2 regions of the Desulfohalobium retbaense DSM 5692 genome follow, and region 1 is predicted to be linked to the other one. Evidence: riboswitches for the same ligand, from Rfam matches in the RefSeq annotation. Region 1 holds a riboswitch; the other holds the start of a gene.
The links. A riboswitch is a leader RNA that binds a small molecule or an ion and turns the genes downstream of it on or off. The one in region 1 is predicted to bind thiamine pyrophosphate.
Positions count from the first base shown of each region.

Region 1 (7,674 bases):
GTCGTTGAGGGCCCCTGGCGGGTAGACTTCGAGAACGGAATGGCCGATGGAACGGACGGTCGCGTTGCGAGGCTGGTGCAGCAACGCAGCCATTTCTCCGAAAAAATCGCCAGGCTGGTTCAAGAGGTTGAGCCGAATTCCGTTCTGGGTGACCTCGAGGCCGGCGTCAGTGGAAACGACGCGGTAAATATCCCGACTCGATTCGCCTTCCCGGATGACTGTCTGCCCGGGCGCATAAGTCTGCAGATCAGCCGGATAGTATACGGGGCACTGCTCGGCGGGCTGATCCAGTCGTTGCCACCAATGCCGCAATTGACCGCTGAGACTTTGTAGAGCCATGTTTCCCATACTTTCGGATTCCAGGAGTTCCCCTTGGATTTCGCTGGGGGAATAGGCCGCGACGCGCAGATCGGTGTCGGCAACCGCGGCATAGGGGGAACGACGGTATTCGGCGAAGTAGCCCTCCATCCCCAAAACTTGTGGAGCGGCCAACTGCAAAAGGCGTTGCGCGCCTTTCCACAGGCTCACTGTCCCGTGCACGAGACAATAGACACGATCCACCTGCGAGTTTTCCTGGAGCAGATGCTCCCCTGCCGCAACGGTGAGTAAACGCACAACGCCACCATCCTACTCGGTCTGGAATTCGAAACTGTAGATGTCTCCAATGCTCAGTTCGATTGGACCCCATTTGCTTTGACCGGTGAAGGTAATATCCGGCTCAAGCTGGACTTCCTGACGGGTGCCGTCCTGAAAACGGATCCGCGCGGAAAATGCCTCTCCTTGGTCCAGCATGTCCACCCGGGCGATGCGATTGAAATCGATGCCCAGCTTGGCCTTGCCCAATTGCGCCGGCAGATAGGTCACGCCTTGGATGGAAAAATGATCGACTTCATAGCTCCGGGCGGCGACGTCTCGAATCACTACAGTAAAGGAACGATCGGGCTCAGGAACTTGACGGACGATCTTGGTCGAACTGCTGCCCATGCCGGACAAGAGTGCGACAAAGGCCAGGACAACCACAGGTACAACAAGGTGGGACATCAGTCTTGGCAGGATGCAACGCATGGTATCACCTTGGTTTGGAAAGGTTTGCGGCACAAGGGAACGCTTGTTTGTAAACGTCGTCGCCCCATTGGGTCACAGCGGCAAACGGGTGAGCACACCCTCTCGTTCAAGCCCTGCAAGAACGGTGGTGACCGTTTCCCGGACACTGGCGGGAAAAACGATGCGCAGGACAGCCTCGTATTTGTCGGCGACTGAAAGATACGCCAGATTGTCGTGTGCTTCAAGGATGAACCGCACATAGGCGATTTCCCGTCGTGGGACGTGGACAAAAATCCGTTGGGACCAGGTCTCAGAGGACTTCGGCGCCATTGTCCGTCACCAGAACCATGTGTTCCCAGCGTACGCCGCCCCATTCCCGGTAATACAGTCCGGGTTCAATGGTGATGACCATGCCGGGTTGCAGAAGGTGTTCGCTGTAGGGACTCAGACTCGGGGCTTCATGGGTTTCCAGACCGATGCCGTGTCCCAGGGCGTGGGTGAAATAGTCCTCCTGGCCGTGGGCGCGGAAGGTTTCCTTGGCCACTGTATACAGGTCTTTGACCGGCATTCCCGGGGCAATGGCCTCGATGGCCTTGCGCTGGGCCTCCTGGACCCGTTCGCGGGTCTGCAGGAATTGTTGCGAGGGAGTCTGACCGACCCAAAATGTGCGGGTCTGATCTGAACAATACTGCATTTTGCGTCCGCCGGTATCGATCAGCACCGGGCATTGTTCCGTAATGGGAGTCTCACCGGGGATGGCATGGGGCAGGGCCGCGTTTGGCCCCACTGCGGCAATGGTGGCAAAGGCCAACTCGGTGGCGCCGTTTTCCCGGAAGAGTTTTTCGATCTGCCAGGACAGCCAGGCCTCGGTTCGCCCGGGTTGGAGGATTGCCTCCACAGATTCGAAAACAAAGTGATTGAGTTTGCAGGATTGCCGCAGGCATTCAATTTCCTGGGTGTCTTTGCTCAAACGGAGATTTTCGACCAAGTTGGTGGTTGGCCGGAGGTTGAGGTCGCGGCTGAGTTCCTGAAAAGTTTCCACGTCCAGGCTACGGGCCTCGAAGCCGATGGTCTCCAGCCCCAAATCGCGTAGCATGCCACTGACGGAGGTGTTGCGTTTTCCGGTATAGACGAAGAGGTCCTCAGCGGGCCAGACCTGTTTGGCGGCCTCGGTATACCTGGGATCGGTCAGCAACCAGTCCCGGCCCTGGGCGGTAACCACGATCCAGCCCGCGCTTTCGTTACACTGCGGGTCGTGGAGTTCAAAATGGCTCAGATAGTACCGGTTGGCGGCATGGGAGACGATCAAGGCGTCGAGGCCCTGATCAGAAAGGACGCTGCGCAGAGCGGCGCGGCGGTGTCGGGTCGGCATATGCAATCCTTTGGTTCTGTGCATTTTCAGACGATCTGTCCGGCGGCAGGGAAGGAAGGCCGTTGCCGCCGGAGGATCATGCCCCGAGGGATATAGCGCAAACTGTGTTGACCATGCAAGACAGATCACCTTTACAGGCGTCTTGAGATTCATTATACCTTCTCTCGTGCTAGGGGAGCCCTCGGGGCTGAGAGGGGCCAGGAGCCCGACCCTTGGAACCTGATGCGGGTCATACCGCCGCAGGGAAGCGTGGCCCACTGCCAACGACCAGTGCGTATCCGCCCGCTTTCCTGGGAAAGCGGGCTTTTTTTATGCGCTCGCCAGTTGGCGATCCAGATAGAGGGGAGCAGGCGACGGATTTGGCCGGTTGACGGCCAGAGAAGCCGCACAGATCCCGACACACAATGCTGGGGGAGCCCTTCGGGGCTGAGAGGGACTGCGGTCCGACCCTTGGAACCTGACGCGGTTTGAACCGCCGGAGGGAAGCAGCCAAGCCGAAACACCGTGCCTGGTTTGGAACCCTCCTTTGCGGAGGGTTTTTTTGTGCCTGCCCGGGCGGGACCCTCTGGTGGCGCCGAGCCTGAATAAGACTGCCAGGCTCGGGGGTTGTTCCTCAGCATGTCCCGGATTCAGGAAAGAAACAGAGCGCCGCATGCCGGTGGAAAACAAGGACGTCAGTTATGGAGATTCAGGTCAATGGAGAACTGGTACGTGTCTGTGAGCCCATGGATCTCGCCGCGTATCTGCAGACGCTCAAACTCGATTTCGACCGGGTCGTCGTCGAGTATAACGGGGCGATTGTACCTCGGGAGAAGTGGCCAGAAATCTGGTTGAGCGCCGGGGACCGAGTCGAAATCGTCCAATTTGTCGGAGGTGGATGATGGTAGAGGAAATGGAAGGAGCGCCGTTGAGTATCGGCGGGACGGCGCTTTCGTCGCGATTGTTTATTGGAACCGGGAAGTACGGCAACGATAGCCTGATCCCCGACGTGGTCCGCGTCAGCGGAGCACAGGTTATCACCGTGGCCCTGCGCCGGGTCGACTTTGCGGCCCAGCACGACAATGTCATGCAGCATATCCCCGAGGGAATGCGCCTTTTGCCTAATACCTCGGGCGCGCGCACGGCACAGGAAGCGGTGCGGATCGCCCGCTTGGCCCGGGCTGCCGGATGCGGAGACTGGATCAAAATCGAAGTCATCGATGACTCGCGGTATCTCCTGCCCGACGGATACGCAACAGCCAAGGCCACTGAACAATTGGTCAAAGAGGGATTTACGGTCCTGCCGTATATCAATCCGGATCTCTATGTGGCCCGGAGCTTGGTCAATGCCGGAGCAGCGGCGGTCATGCCCCTCGGAGCCCCCATTGGCTCCAATCGGGGGCTCAAGACCAGGGAAATGGTCCGCATCCTCGTCGATGAGATCGATGTCCCGGTCATCGTGGACGCCGGTTTGGGATTGCCGTCCCATGCCTGTGAGGCGATGGAGCTTGGGGCCGACGCCTGTCTGGTCAATACCGGCATCGCCTCGGCTGCAGATCCTTTGCGGATGGCCGCAGCGTTTGCCGCCGGTGTCCAAGCCGGCCGCGATGCCTGGCTGGCTGGCCGCGGTGTATCGTCTGCGCAGGCCCAGGCCTCTTCGCCGCTGACCGGGTTTCTCGATGGATAAGCCCTGCCGGGCAAGGAGCACGACCAGGGAGCAGCCCCTCTGCTCTGCATTCGTGGTTTGTCTGGTGCCAGAGCCGGTGATGCGTGGCTTGAAGAGGCTGTTCACGCTGGGGCGTTGAGAAAAAAACGAGGAAAGCATCATGGAATTTGCCGATATCCTGGAACAATGGCCCGCGGATCGAGTAGAGGCGTTTTGCCGTACCCGAAGTTCTGCAGATGTCCGGCGAGCCCTGCAGACAATTCGCCTCAGAGCTGAGGAGTATTTGACCCTGCTGTCGCCCGCGGCCCAGGACCATCTGGAGGCCATGGCCCGCCGAGCCCAGGCCGAAACCCGACGGAACTTCGGCCGTGCCATTGTCCTGTTCACCCCATTGTATCTCTCGAATTATTGCCAGAACCAATGTGTTTACTGCGGCTTCAACGCCGCTCAACCCATTGCCCGGCGCAAGCTCGAGGACCGGGAAGTGGAAGCCGAAGCCGAAGCCATCGCCGCCACTGGTCTGGGCCATTTGCTTCTTCTCACCGGTGAGGCCCCGCAACTCGCCGGAGTCGAGTATCTGGAGCGGTGCCTGCGTCAGTTGACCCGGTGGTTTTCTTCGGTTGCCCTTGAAGTTTTTCCCATGGGGCGCACGGAATATGCCCGTTTGGTCCGGGCGGGGGCGGATGGATTGACCTTGTATCAGGAAACCTATGACCGGGAGCTGTATGCAGCGCTCCATCCGGCCGGACCGAAACGGGATTTTGATTTCCGCCTCGGGGCCCCGGAGCGGGCGTGTCAGGCCGGTATGCGATCCGTGAGCCTTGGAGCGCTTTTGGGATTGGGGGCTTGGCGGCACGACTCCTTTGCGACCGGTTTGCACGCCGCTTTTTTGCAACACCGGTATCCCGGGGTGGAATTGGCCGTTTCCCTGCCCCGGATGCGGCCGCATTGCGGCGGGTATGAGCCGGCCCATCCGGTTTCGGATCGGGAACTGGTCCAGATCATGCTGGCCCACAGGCTTTTTCTGCCCTATGCGGGCCTTACCCTTTCCACCCGGGAGAGCGCTGCCCTGCGGGACAATGTCCTGGAACTGGGGGTGACGAAATTGTCGGCAGGATCAGTGACTGCGGTCGGCGGGCACACGGACGGCCCTGAGACCGAGGGACAGTTCGACATCGCCGACACTCGCGATGTGGCAACCCTGTCCAATGCTTTGCGTGCTCGGCATTTCCAGCCGGTGTTCAAGGATTGGGAGCCGCTTCTGGAGACCGGGACGTGAGTGTACTCCACGACGCTGTGGCCGCCCATATAGGACAAGAAGCGGGCCGGTTCCTGGAACAGTTCCGGATCGGGATCGCCGGCTGTGGCGGTTTGGGATCGAATTGTGCCGTGCATCTGGCCCGCAGCGGATTCCGACGCTTCGTCCTCGTGGATCATGATTGCGTTGAAATATCGAATTTGAACCGGCAGTTTTTTTTCCCCGAACATATCGGGCGGCCAAAAGTGGAGGCGGTGGCCCACACTCTGCTCCGGCTGGACCCGGAGCTGGAAATTCGCACTGTGACCGAGCCCCTGGTTCCGGACACCGCAAGGGAGGTCTTTCAGGGGTGTCATTGCGTGGTGGAATGTCTGGATGACCCTGCAGCCAAAGCTTGGCTGTTGACCACCTGCGCGACCACGCAGCGTCTTTATGTCGGGTCTTGCGGGATAGCGGGATACGGCCGGGCCCAGGCGCAGACTGTCCGGTGGCTGGGAAGGCAGTGTTGCCTGGCCGGGGATCAGCTTTCTGGTGTCGGAGAGCGCACTCCCCCTTTGGCCCCCGGTGTCGGGGCAGCCGCGGCATTACAGGCCGACGTGGTTCTGAGTCATTTTCTGGGCGGCTTTCAGACCGGTGGGCCCAGCATTGAGCAGGGCTCCGCGGAGAGAGCGGTATAGCGGTGTGTCGCACCGGGCGCAGGGTTGCGGGATATCCGGCCTGGTCTCATTGCGGTAGTCGCTGCAGCGTGCGGGGACTGCCAGATTGGAAACAGTTTCAAAAGGACTTTGTTATGCGACAGCGTCTATTAGCAACCGATCTGTATTGTTTGACCGCTTCTGATCTCTCCAGGGGGCGGGAGACTGTGGAAGTCGTAGAGCAGATGCTTGCGGCCGGCATCCGTCTGGTGCAGTACCGGGAGAAAAGCAAAAAGGCTGCTGCGCAGTACAGGGAATGTCAGCAGTTACGGAAGATGACCCGAGACGCTGGAGCCGCTTTCGTGGTCAACGACGATGTCGCCCTGGCTCGGGCGGTCGGGGCTGACGGAGTGCATATCGGGCAAGAGGATCTGCCGGTCCCGGTTGTCCGGGATCTCGTCGGGCCGGACATGGCCATCGGGGTTTCTACCCATGGACCGGACCAGGCCCTGGCTGCTGTGGCCGACGGAGCGGATTATATCGGAGTCGGTCCGCTCTTCGCGACCCAAACCAAAAAGGATGTTTGTGCGCCGGTGGGGCTTGCATATCTCGATTGGGTCGCGGCGCATATCGATCTTCCCTTTGTGGCCATCGGGGGAATCAAGGAACACAATGTGGCAGAAGTCGTGCGCCACGGGGCGCGTTGTGTGGCATTGGTGACCGAGATCACCCAGGCAGAGGATATTGCGGCGACAATCGCCTCGGTGCGCCAAACAATGGCAGCCGCCAAGGGGCAGCGCGGATGATTGCGCATCGGCCTGGAAAAGCTGGTGCGAATCCGCGCGAGGAACTGCCTCGTACTCATCAGAAGCGGTGGGGGAGACAAACGGCTTCCGGGGCGCTCAGGGCGCGCTTTAGGCCACGTTTGCATTGCTCTACTTGCGCGCCATTTGCATGTATGGGCATCAGGCTCAAAAACAAGGTTCTTTGACGAATCCTGTGGATTTTTGGAGTTTGCCGTCTCTTCTGTGTGCCCACTTTCGGCCCGGTATTTTCTCAATCCCGCCAAAGGGGGATCCTTGCCCCCTCCGGACTCTCAAGTGGAACAGAACTCCAGGTGTCGAAGATGGCCCTTGTTGCATCGGAATCCGCCTGGGAGCATTCAGTTCGCGGTCCGGTTTTCCCCCTTTTGGCGGGACCAAGAAAATGTGCGGGCCTTTCGCTCGAAGCACACAGAAGAGACGGCAAACTTTTGCGTCTGAAATTCCATGCCCTGTGACGAAGAGCCAAAAACAAAAGGGTCACAGCACGAAGCTGTGACCCTTTGAAATATCTGGTCGGGAAGACTGGATTCGAACCAGCGACTCCCTGGTCCCAAACCAGGTGCGCTACCAGACTGCGCCACTTCCCGGAAGACGACGATCTCTACATGGAAACAGTGAAAAAGGCAAGACCCTATTTTGCGTTCTGGCCCAGGCCGACGATGGGGATCGGGTGGCCACATTTGGCGCAGCGGCCGTTTTGCAGGGCCTGTTTTTGCAAGGCGAATCCGCGCCGTTTGACGACCAGGGCCTTGCATTGCGGGCAATAGGTCGATTCAGATTCGTGACCGGGCATATTGCCAATATAAATGTAGTCCAGTCCCGCCTGCGTACCGAGTTCATAAGCTCGCTGCAGGGTCTGCAAAGGAGTGGGCGGCGTGTGGTCCATTTGAAATGCC
Region 1 is NC_013223.1:855,650-863,323, forward strand. Features, by position in the region: gene DRET_RS03610 (cyclic nucleotide-binding domain-containing protein) at 1-615, opposite strand, end outside; gene DRET_RS03615 (hypothetical protein) at 628-1,065, opposite strand; gene DRET_RS03620 (DUF4911 domain-containing protein) at 1,138-1,374, opposite strand; gene DRET_RS03625 (M24 family metallopeptidase) at 1,355-2,416, opposite strand; TPP riboswitch at 2,578-2,679, shown strand; TPP riboswitch at 2,816-2,917, shown strand; gene thiS (sulfur carrier protein ThiS) at 3,097-3,297, shown strand; gene DRET_RS03635 (thiazole synthase) at 3,297-4,082, shown strand; gene thiH (2-iminoacetate synthase ThiH) at 4,222-5,340, shown strand; gene thiF (sulfur carrier protein ThiS adenylyltransferase ThiF) at 5,337-5,996, shown strand; gene thiE (thiamine phosphate synthase) at 6,110-6,760, shown strand; tRNA gene DRET_RS03655 (tRNA-Pro) at 7,289-7,365, opposite strand; gene amrS (AmmeMemoRadiSam system radical SAM enzyme) at 7,410-7,674, opposite strand, start outside.

Region 2 (7,674 bases), 1.1 Mb from region 1:
TAGGTCCGCTTGTCCTCGGAGCTGACCTTCTCCGCGCCCATGGAGCGCCCGAAGGCCTCCTTGATCTGAGCAACCTCATGGGCGGCCAGGGTCATGGGGTCTTCGGCCGGACCATCAAAGCGCAGGCCGAAATTGTCTTCGATCACCGGCTTGATGTCCGCAAAGCTCGCTTCCCCGTTTTCCTTGAAGGCCGGCAGAACCTGCTGCGTAAATTTGCGAAAGGAGATCTTCTGCTTGCCCAGGACCTCGAAATTGGTGGCGTACTTTGTACCGGCAAAACCGAGGGTCAAACCGCCGCATTCGTGGTCACCGGTGACCACGATCAGGGTTTCCTCCGGATGCTGTTCATAGAATGTGTAAGCCTCGTTCAACGCGGCATCAAAGGCCAGGGTGTCGTGAATGGCAGCGGTGGCGTCGTTGGCGTGGCAGGCCCAGTCGATCTTGCCGCCTTCGACCATCATGAAAAAGCCCTTCTCGTTGTCCAACAACTCGATGCCCTTGGCCGTGAATTCCTTGAGCGAGATGTCCTGATCCTGGCGCTGGTCCATCTCGTAGGGCAGGGCCTTGCTGTTTTGCAGCCAGTCATTCCAGGCCAAAACTTTGCCGTCAGCCGGGCCCAATTTTGCGAAGGCCGGCTTGGAATTGATCAGGGTGTACCCGTTTTCCTTGGCCAGATCGAGGGCGTTGCCGACGTAATTTGCGGAATTGTCGCGGGAGTTGTCCGGATCCTTTAACCCCCCACCGGCGAAGTAGTCGAAGCCGCTTTCCGCCAGGGCCACATCAATATCATAGTATTGGCCGCGAGCTTTGACGTGGGCATAAAAGGCCGCAGGCGTGGCGTGGTCGATGGACACCGAGGAGACAATCCCGACCTTCTTGCCCTGCTCCTTGGCCATTTCCGCCAATGTTTTCACCGGGCGCAGCTGGGTGTCCAGACCGACCACGCCGATGTTCGTCTTCTGGCCGCTGGCCATGGCCGTGGCCGCCGGAGCCGAACCGGTGATAAAGCGGTCCGCGGCATAGGTCGAGGTGATACCCTGGGCCGGGAAACTGTCCATCAACAATTCCCCTTGGATAAATTCAGCGGCTGCACTGCGCTGCGGCAATCCCATGCCGTCCCCGATAAACAAAAAGACGTACTTGGCCTGCTTGGCCAGTGCCAGACTCGGCAGCAGGGACACAACCACAAGAAACAGTGCCAGACGCAGCAGAAATTGCTTTTTGAGCATGCGCATATCTTCCTCCTTTGCGCAAAAACGACAGAACACGATACCTTCACACACGGTCTCCCTCCGCACCTCAGGCTATGGCCCGTTTCGGTGACACAGGCATGGCGCCTGTGTGCCGTTTACAAGGCCACCGTCATTCTATTGTGCTGCATTCGACACCGCACGGTCATGCACACAGTGATCATGGTGGTTACAAGGCGGACAATGGACGGGTCCACAAGTCCAGCCCTTCGTTGCCATCCTGAAAAAAGGAGACCAGTATGGACCGCGAGCAATTGCACCACATGAACACTGTACTGTCCCAGAAAAAGCAGGAATTGGAGGAGGCCATCGGCCAGATGCAAAACGACCTGGCCACCATGCCCCATAATCTGGCAGATCCTGCAGATCAGGCCACCCTCTCCACCGACCGCCAACTCGCCTTGCTTCGCCAGCAACGGCTGTTGCACCAGCTCCATGAAGTGGAGCAGGCCTTGCACCAACTCGCCAACGGGGAATACGGTCTGTGCGAGGAATGCGGAGAGGAGATCGGCGTGCCCCGGCTGGTGGCTTGCCCGAGCGCGCGGTTGTGCATCGAATGCCAGGAACAGTTGGAACGCGCCGCGTAAAAAACCATCCACTCCCGGGTACACATTCCCTGTGGCCCGGTCGCTTTACAGAAAGCATAATGATCTGCTAGCGTGAATCTTTCGCTAGGGGAGGGGAGTATATCCCCTGAGAGTCCCGACACCGATCGGGAGACCCTTGGAACCTGAACTGGGTAATACCTGCGCAGGGAAGCGAGTCGACACGTGAGTCAGACCCGGTGTCTGCCAAAACGCTGCCGTACCGCTTCCCTTTGATCAGGGAAGCGGTTTTTTTTGTGCCGCAGGGATTGCCGCCCGCGCAATCCGACCTCGGATCGCGCGCCGGGACCGATTGCCACCGGCATCGACAAGGAGGCAGCCATGAAGAAAATTTTGACCATCGCCGGATCCGATTCCGGCGGCGGCGCCGGAATCCAAACCGACCTGAAAACCATCGCTTTGTTAGGCGGGCACGGCACCAGTGTCCTGACCGCCCTGACCGCACAAAACACCCTCGGCGTCCAGGGGGTCCATCCCGTACCCGAGGCATTTATCCGGCAGCAGATGGAGTCCGTGCTCACGGACATCGGAACCGATACCCTCAAAATCGGCATGCTGGCCACCGCCGGCATCGTCCGGACCGTAGCCGAGGGGCTGCGGGCGCTCACTGCCGCCCCGCTCGTACTCGATCCGGTCATGGTCGCCACCAGCGGTGATCCCCTTCTTGCCGAAGACGCCCGTCAATCGCTGCAGGACAACCTCTTTCCCCTGGCCGCTGTGGTCACCCCCAATCTCGGCGAGGCCGAACTGCTCTGCGGCTTTCCGGTCACCGACCGGGCCGGCATGGAACAGGCGGCCGCAGCTATCCACGCCCGAGGGCCAGCCTATGTGCTGCTCAAAGGGGGCCACCTCGTCGACGATGCCGCGGACCTCCTGTTCGACGGCCACCAAGGCATCTGGTTGCCGGGCCACCGCGTAGACACGGTGCACACCCACGGCACCGGCTGCACCTACTCCGCGGCCATCGCCACTTTCCTGGCCCAGTCCGGGGATATGGTCCAGGCCGTTACCCAGGCCAAGCGGTTTATCACCCGAGCCATCGCCGCAGCCGGACCGCTGGGCCACGGCCGCGGACCGACCAACCCTTACGCCGCCGTCTTCGGAACCGACGATGCCCATGCATCCGCCTGAGCATATCGCCGTGTCCGAACTGGCCGCTCGCTATGTTGCGGACGGGAGCACGGTCTTCTCCGAGATGACCTTTGCCCTGCCCCCGGGACAATGCCTCGCCCTGATTGGGCCCAGCGGCTGCGGCAAATCGACTCTGCTCCACGTGCTGGCCGGGCTTTTGCCCACGCACGAGGGAAGTGTGACCTACGGCCAAAAGCCGGTCTCCGACCTGCGGGGCCGTGTCAGCTACATGCAGCAAAAAGATCTGCTTCTGCCCTGGCGCACTGTTGAGGACAACGCCGCTCTGGGGCTACTCATGCAGGGCCATCCCAAAAAGGCCGCCCGACAAACCGTCCGCGACCATCTCCCCGGGTTCGGGCTCGCCGAGGCCGCCGGAAGCTATCCGCACCACCTCTCCGGAGGCATGCGCCAGCGCGCGGCGCTGCTGCGCACCCTGCTGTGCAGCAAGCCGGTCATCCTTTTGGACGAGCCCTTCGGCGCGCTGGACGCCATCACCCGCCGGGCCATGCACGACCAACTTCTGCAAGTCTGGCGCGCCTTGGGGGCCTCAATCATCCTCGTGACCCACGACGTGGACGAAGCCTTGATCCTGGCTGACACCGTGCTGGTCCTCACCCCCTGCCCAGCCCAGGTCCAGACCAGTCTTGCCGTCGATTTGCCCCGCCCGCGCCAAGTCACGGACCCGGCCTTTGTGGAGCACAAAGCATTCCTGCTGGAGCAGTTGGACACCTGGAGCTCTCCTACATGCGCCGCCGTTTCCTGAACTGCCTCTGGCCCCTGGCGGTCCTGGCCGGCCTGCTCGTGTTCTGGGAAATCGGCGTCGCCGTATGGGATATGCCGCACTATATCCTGCCGCCACCATCCCGGATTGCCCAGGCCCTGCTCGCCCACTGGCCCCGGCTCGTGCCCCACGCGCTGACCACCTGCAGCGAGATCGTTCTCGGTTTCGGGGTCGCTCTGGCAGCCGGACTGCTCCTCGGTGCCGGCATCGCCGGTTCACGCATCCTGGAACGGGCCCTGCTGCCGCTGGTCATCGGTTCCCAGACGATCCCCGTCTTCGCCATTGCCCCGCTTCTGGTGCTCTGGTTCGGCTACGGCATTGGGTCCAAAGTGGTCATGGCGGCCCTGATCGTCTTTTTTCCAATCACCGTCAGCACCGTCCAGGGACTCAAGGCCGCGGACAGGGATCTGTTGGATCTGCTGCGGGTTTTGGAAGCCGGCCGGTGGCGGATATTTTGGACCGTGCGGGTGCCCCAGGCCCTGCCGCATATTTTTGCCGGAGCCAAGATCGGCATGGCCGTCAGCGTCATCGGCGCGGTGATTGGAGAATGGGTCGGGGCCAGGCAGGGACTGGGGTACTATATGGTCCAGGCCAACGCCCAGATGCAAGTCGACCGTGTCTTTGCGGCCATTGTCCTGCTCTCCATGATCGGTGTGGGCCTCTACGCCCTGGTCGTGCTTGTCGAACGCTGGCTCACTCCCTGGCGACGGACCTGACCGCGGGGTTACGCTTTCCAGAACTGAATCAGCGTCAATTCCAAACTTGGAAATCCAGTTCTGGAGATTTTGAATACGGCCTGAAAGCTGTCTGAGCGAGTTCGGCCGCGTTTGCTCCTGCCGGCACACCACCTGGCAATACGCAACAATACAAACACAAGCTCCCACGGCGGCTCCACTCGCGGCAGGCAGGAGGACTACGTTGCCTTCGAGCGAGTTTTTTCAGGCCGCAGGCAAAATTTTCAGAACCGGCTCGGCGACAATCCCGAGCCTTGCCCCCGAGCCTTTGGCAAACCCCTTTTGTATTCACCCAATCACCACGGAGGTTGTATATGCATTTACGTTGTGCCCTTTTGACGCTGACATTCCTGCTGGCCTCGGTCCTCCCGGCCCACAGTGCCACCTCGCTCATGCTCGACTGGTACCCCAATCCCAACCACGCCACCTTGAACGCGGCCAAGACCCAGGGATTTTTTGCTGACCAAGGACTGGAGGTCGATCTCCAGGTCCCGGCCGATCCCAATGATCCGTTGAAATTGGTGGCTGCCGGCAAGGTCGACTTCGCCGTCTCCTATCAGCCGACCGTGCTCCAGGCCCGAGCCGAAGGGCTCCCGGTGGTCGCTGTCGGCGCTCTGGTCCAGCACCCCCTAAGCTGCGTTTTGTACCGCAAAGACCAAGGCATCACCTCGCCAGCCGACTTCAAGGGCAAACGGATCGGCTATTCGGTGGAGCCGCTGTACCGGGTCCTGTTTGAAACTGTGGCCGGACACGCCGGGCTGACTCCGGAGGACTACGAGACCGTTCGCGTCGGCTTCAATCTGACCCAGCCACTTTTGTCCGGGAAGATCGCCGGTTCCGCCGGGGCGTTTCGCAATTACGAAGCGGTGCAGGCCGAACTGGAGGGATTCGACGTCGGGGTCTTCGCCTTTGAAGAATACGGTGTGCCGGATTTCTACGAACTCGTTTTGATCGCCAACGCCAAAACGGTCAGCGAAGCACCAGAAAAGGTCGCCGGGCTGATCAATGCCTTAAAGCAGGGCACCGAGTGGACCCTGGAACACCCAAAGCGCTCCAGAGAAGCTTTTTTCGCCAGCTATCCCGATAGCGCCAATGAACTCAACCGGCGCGCTTTCGAAGCCACACTGCCCTTTTTCAAGGGCAGCCCCGCCCAGACCCGGCAGCGGTGGGAAGCCCTGGAGACCTTCATGCGCGACAAAGGGTTGCTGAACAACCCCGTGGACCTGGACACCCTCGTCTGGCAACCCGAATAATCGCCAGGTGCAGCCCATACTCCCGTCTGGCTGCTTCGCCCCTTTTTGAGGTCCCATTTCCATCGAGTAGGAGGGGGCCTTGCGGCCCCCGTCCTCTCACACCACCGGGCATACGGTTCCGTACCACGGCGGTTCACCTGACACTTTGAGCTTTGCGAAGTTGATCTTGCAGTGACACGAGTCCAAGTGAATCAAAGTATTTCTTGGGGAATGCCTGGTTCATATGCGATGCGCCGGAGTTCCACCATGGCCCGCGGCCGTTGATGGCGGATTTCCAGGCGCGCTCTTCAGTCAGTCCCCGGCGAATCAGGTTCCTTGCTCGGGCGTAGGGTCGTTTCCAATGCCGCCACAGGATATTGCGCAATCTGCGGCGAATCCACATGTCCAGTTCTTCAAAAACTCCCTTTACCTCCGCCAGCTTGAAGTAGTTCATCCAGCCTCGCAGTTTCGGCGCAAGGGTGTCTATCGTCTTCTTGAGCGACCGTCCCCGCCCACGTCGAAATTCCTCCCGTACCGCCTGTTTCAGGCGTTTGACCACACTGGGCGCAACCTTGAGCCGCGGCTGCGTATGCCAGGTCATCGAGTACCCAAGGAATTTCCTTTTCCATGGCCGGTCAACCGCGCTCTTATCCGCGTTGACCCTCAACTTCAACCGCTCTGTCAGAAACCGGGTGATCGAGGCCATTGCGCGTTCGCCGGACCGTTTTGTTTGCACGTAGATATTGCAGTCGTCGGCGTATCGGCAGAACGCGTGGCCTCTGCGTTCAAGCTCCTTGTCCAGGTCATCCAGAAGGATGTTGGACAAGAGCGGCGAGAGGGGGCCGCCTTGCGGCGTGCCCTCCTTTCGTTTCGATGCAATTCCCCCCTGCATCAGCCCCGCTTGCAGGTAACGCCGGATGAGGACGAGCACCCGCTTGTCCTTCACCTTGCGGGCCACGCGCGCCATGAGCACGTCGTGGTTCACGCGGTCGAAGAACTTCTCCAGGTCCATGTCCACGACCCACCGTTTGCCGGCGGCAGCATGCTCCCGTGCCTTGAGCACGGCCTGATGCGCACTTCGACCGGGCCGGAAGCCGTAGCTGGATTCGGAGAAGTGAGGGTTGAAAATGGGGGAGAGCACCTGGTGCAGCGCCTGCTGTATCAGGCGGTCCAGCGCCGTCGGGATGCCCAGTTGGCGCACCCCGCCGCCGGGTTTAGGGATTTCCACCCCGAGCACCGGCTGCGGCTCGTACCGTCCGTCCAGCAACTCCTCTTTGATTCGGGCCCAGTTGAGCGTGCAATATCCCCATACGTCGTTGACGCTCATGCCGTCGACTCCGGGGACGCCTTTGTTGGCGCGTACACGCTTGTAGGCCGCAAGCATGTTCTCGCGTCCGACCACCGCTTCCATCAAACTCTGCTGCTCCGGATGGGAGTACTCCTTCGTTGCCGTGACGCTTGACGCACCACTACCGTACTCTCGGGGATTCCGTCCCCTACCCTCGGGTGTGGCGACGGGCGTCCCAGCCCGTCCTTCTGCGGCTCCGTTCGTCATCGAAATTTCGGGCTCCCGTCCCGTGTTAGATGTTCGGGCCTTCAGTCCGGTCGGGGGACCTACTATGCACTCGGCTGACTTCTGCCCGCCCGTCCCGACGCCTCGCGACGCCGGTAGCACATGGCAGGCGGACAGACCTCCCCGGGTAATGCGCACCCACCTTCACGCTTATGCCCGCCGCATATACGTCCATGCTTTCCGTACAAGTACAGGGCTTTGAAGATAATGGACTCCTTACCCGGCATGGCCGCCTCGTATGCGATTCCTGTTCGTCAGGCCAGCGTTTTGCCTGCGGCTTCCTTCAGATCCCACCTCGCGGTGGACACCCTTGCCGTCCGGCTAACAGTTCCCCTTGTCGGGCCTGTAGAGGACTTTCACCTCCAAGT
Region 2 is NC_013223.1:2,604,882-2,612,555, forward strand. Features, by position in the region: gene DRET_RS11485 (alkaline phosphatase) at 1-1,235, opposite strand, end outside; gene DRET_RS11490 (TraR/DksA family transcriptional regulator) at 1,490-1,837, shown strand; TPP riboswitch at 1,914-2,024, shown strand; gene thiD (bifunctional hydroxymethylpyrimidine kinase/phosphomethylpyrimidine kinase) at 2,177-2,986, shown strand; gene DRET_RS11500 (ABC transporter ATP-binding protein) at 2,967-3,749, shown strand; gene DRET_RS11505 (ABC transporter permease) at 3,731-4,483, shown strand; gene DRET_RS11510 (ABC transporter substrate-binding protein) at 4,816-5,754, shown strand; gene ltrA (group II intron reverse transcriptase/maturase) at 5,888-7,144, opposite strand.
Region 2: another riboswitch for thiamine pyrophosphate. It lies ahead of thiD (bifunctional hydroxymethylpyrimidine kinase/phosphomethylpyrimidine kinase); the one in region 1 lies ahead of thiS (sulfur carrier protein ThiS).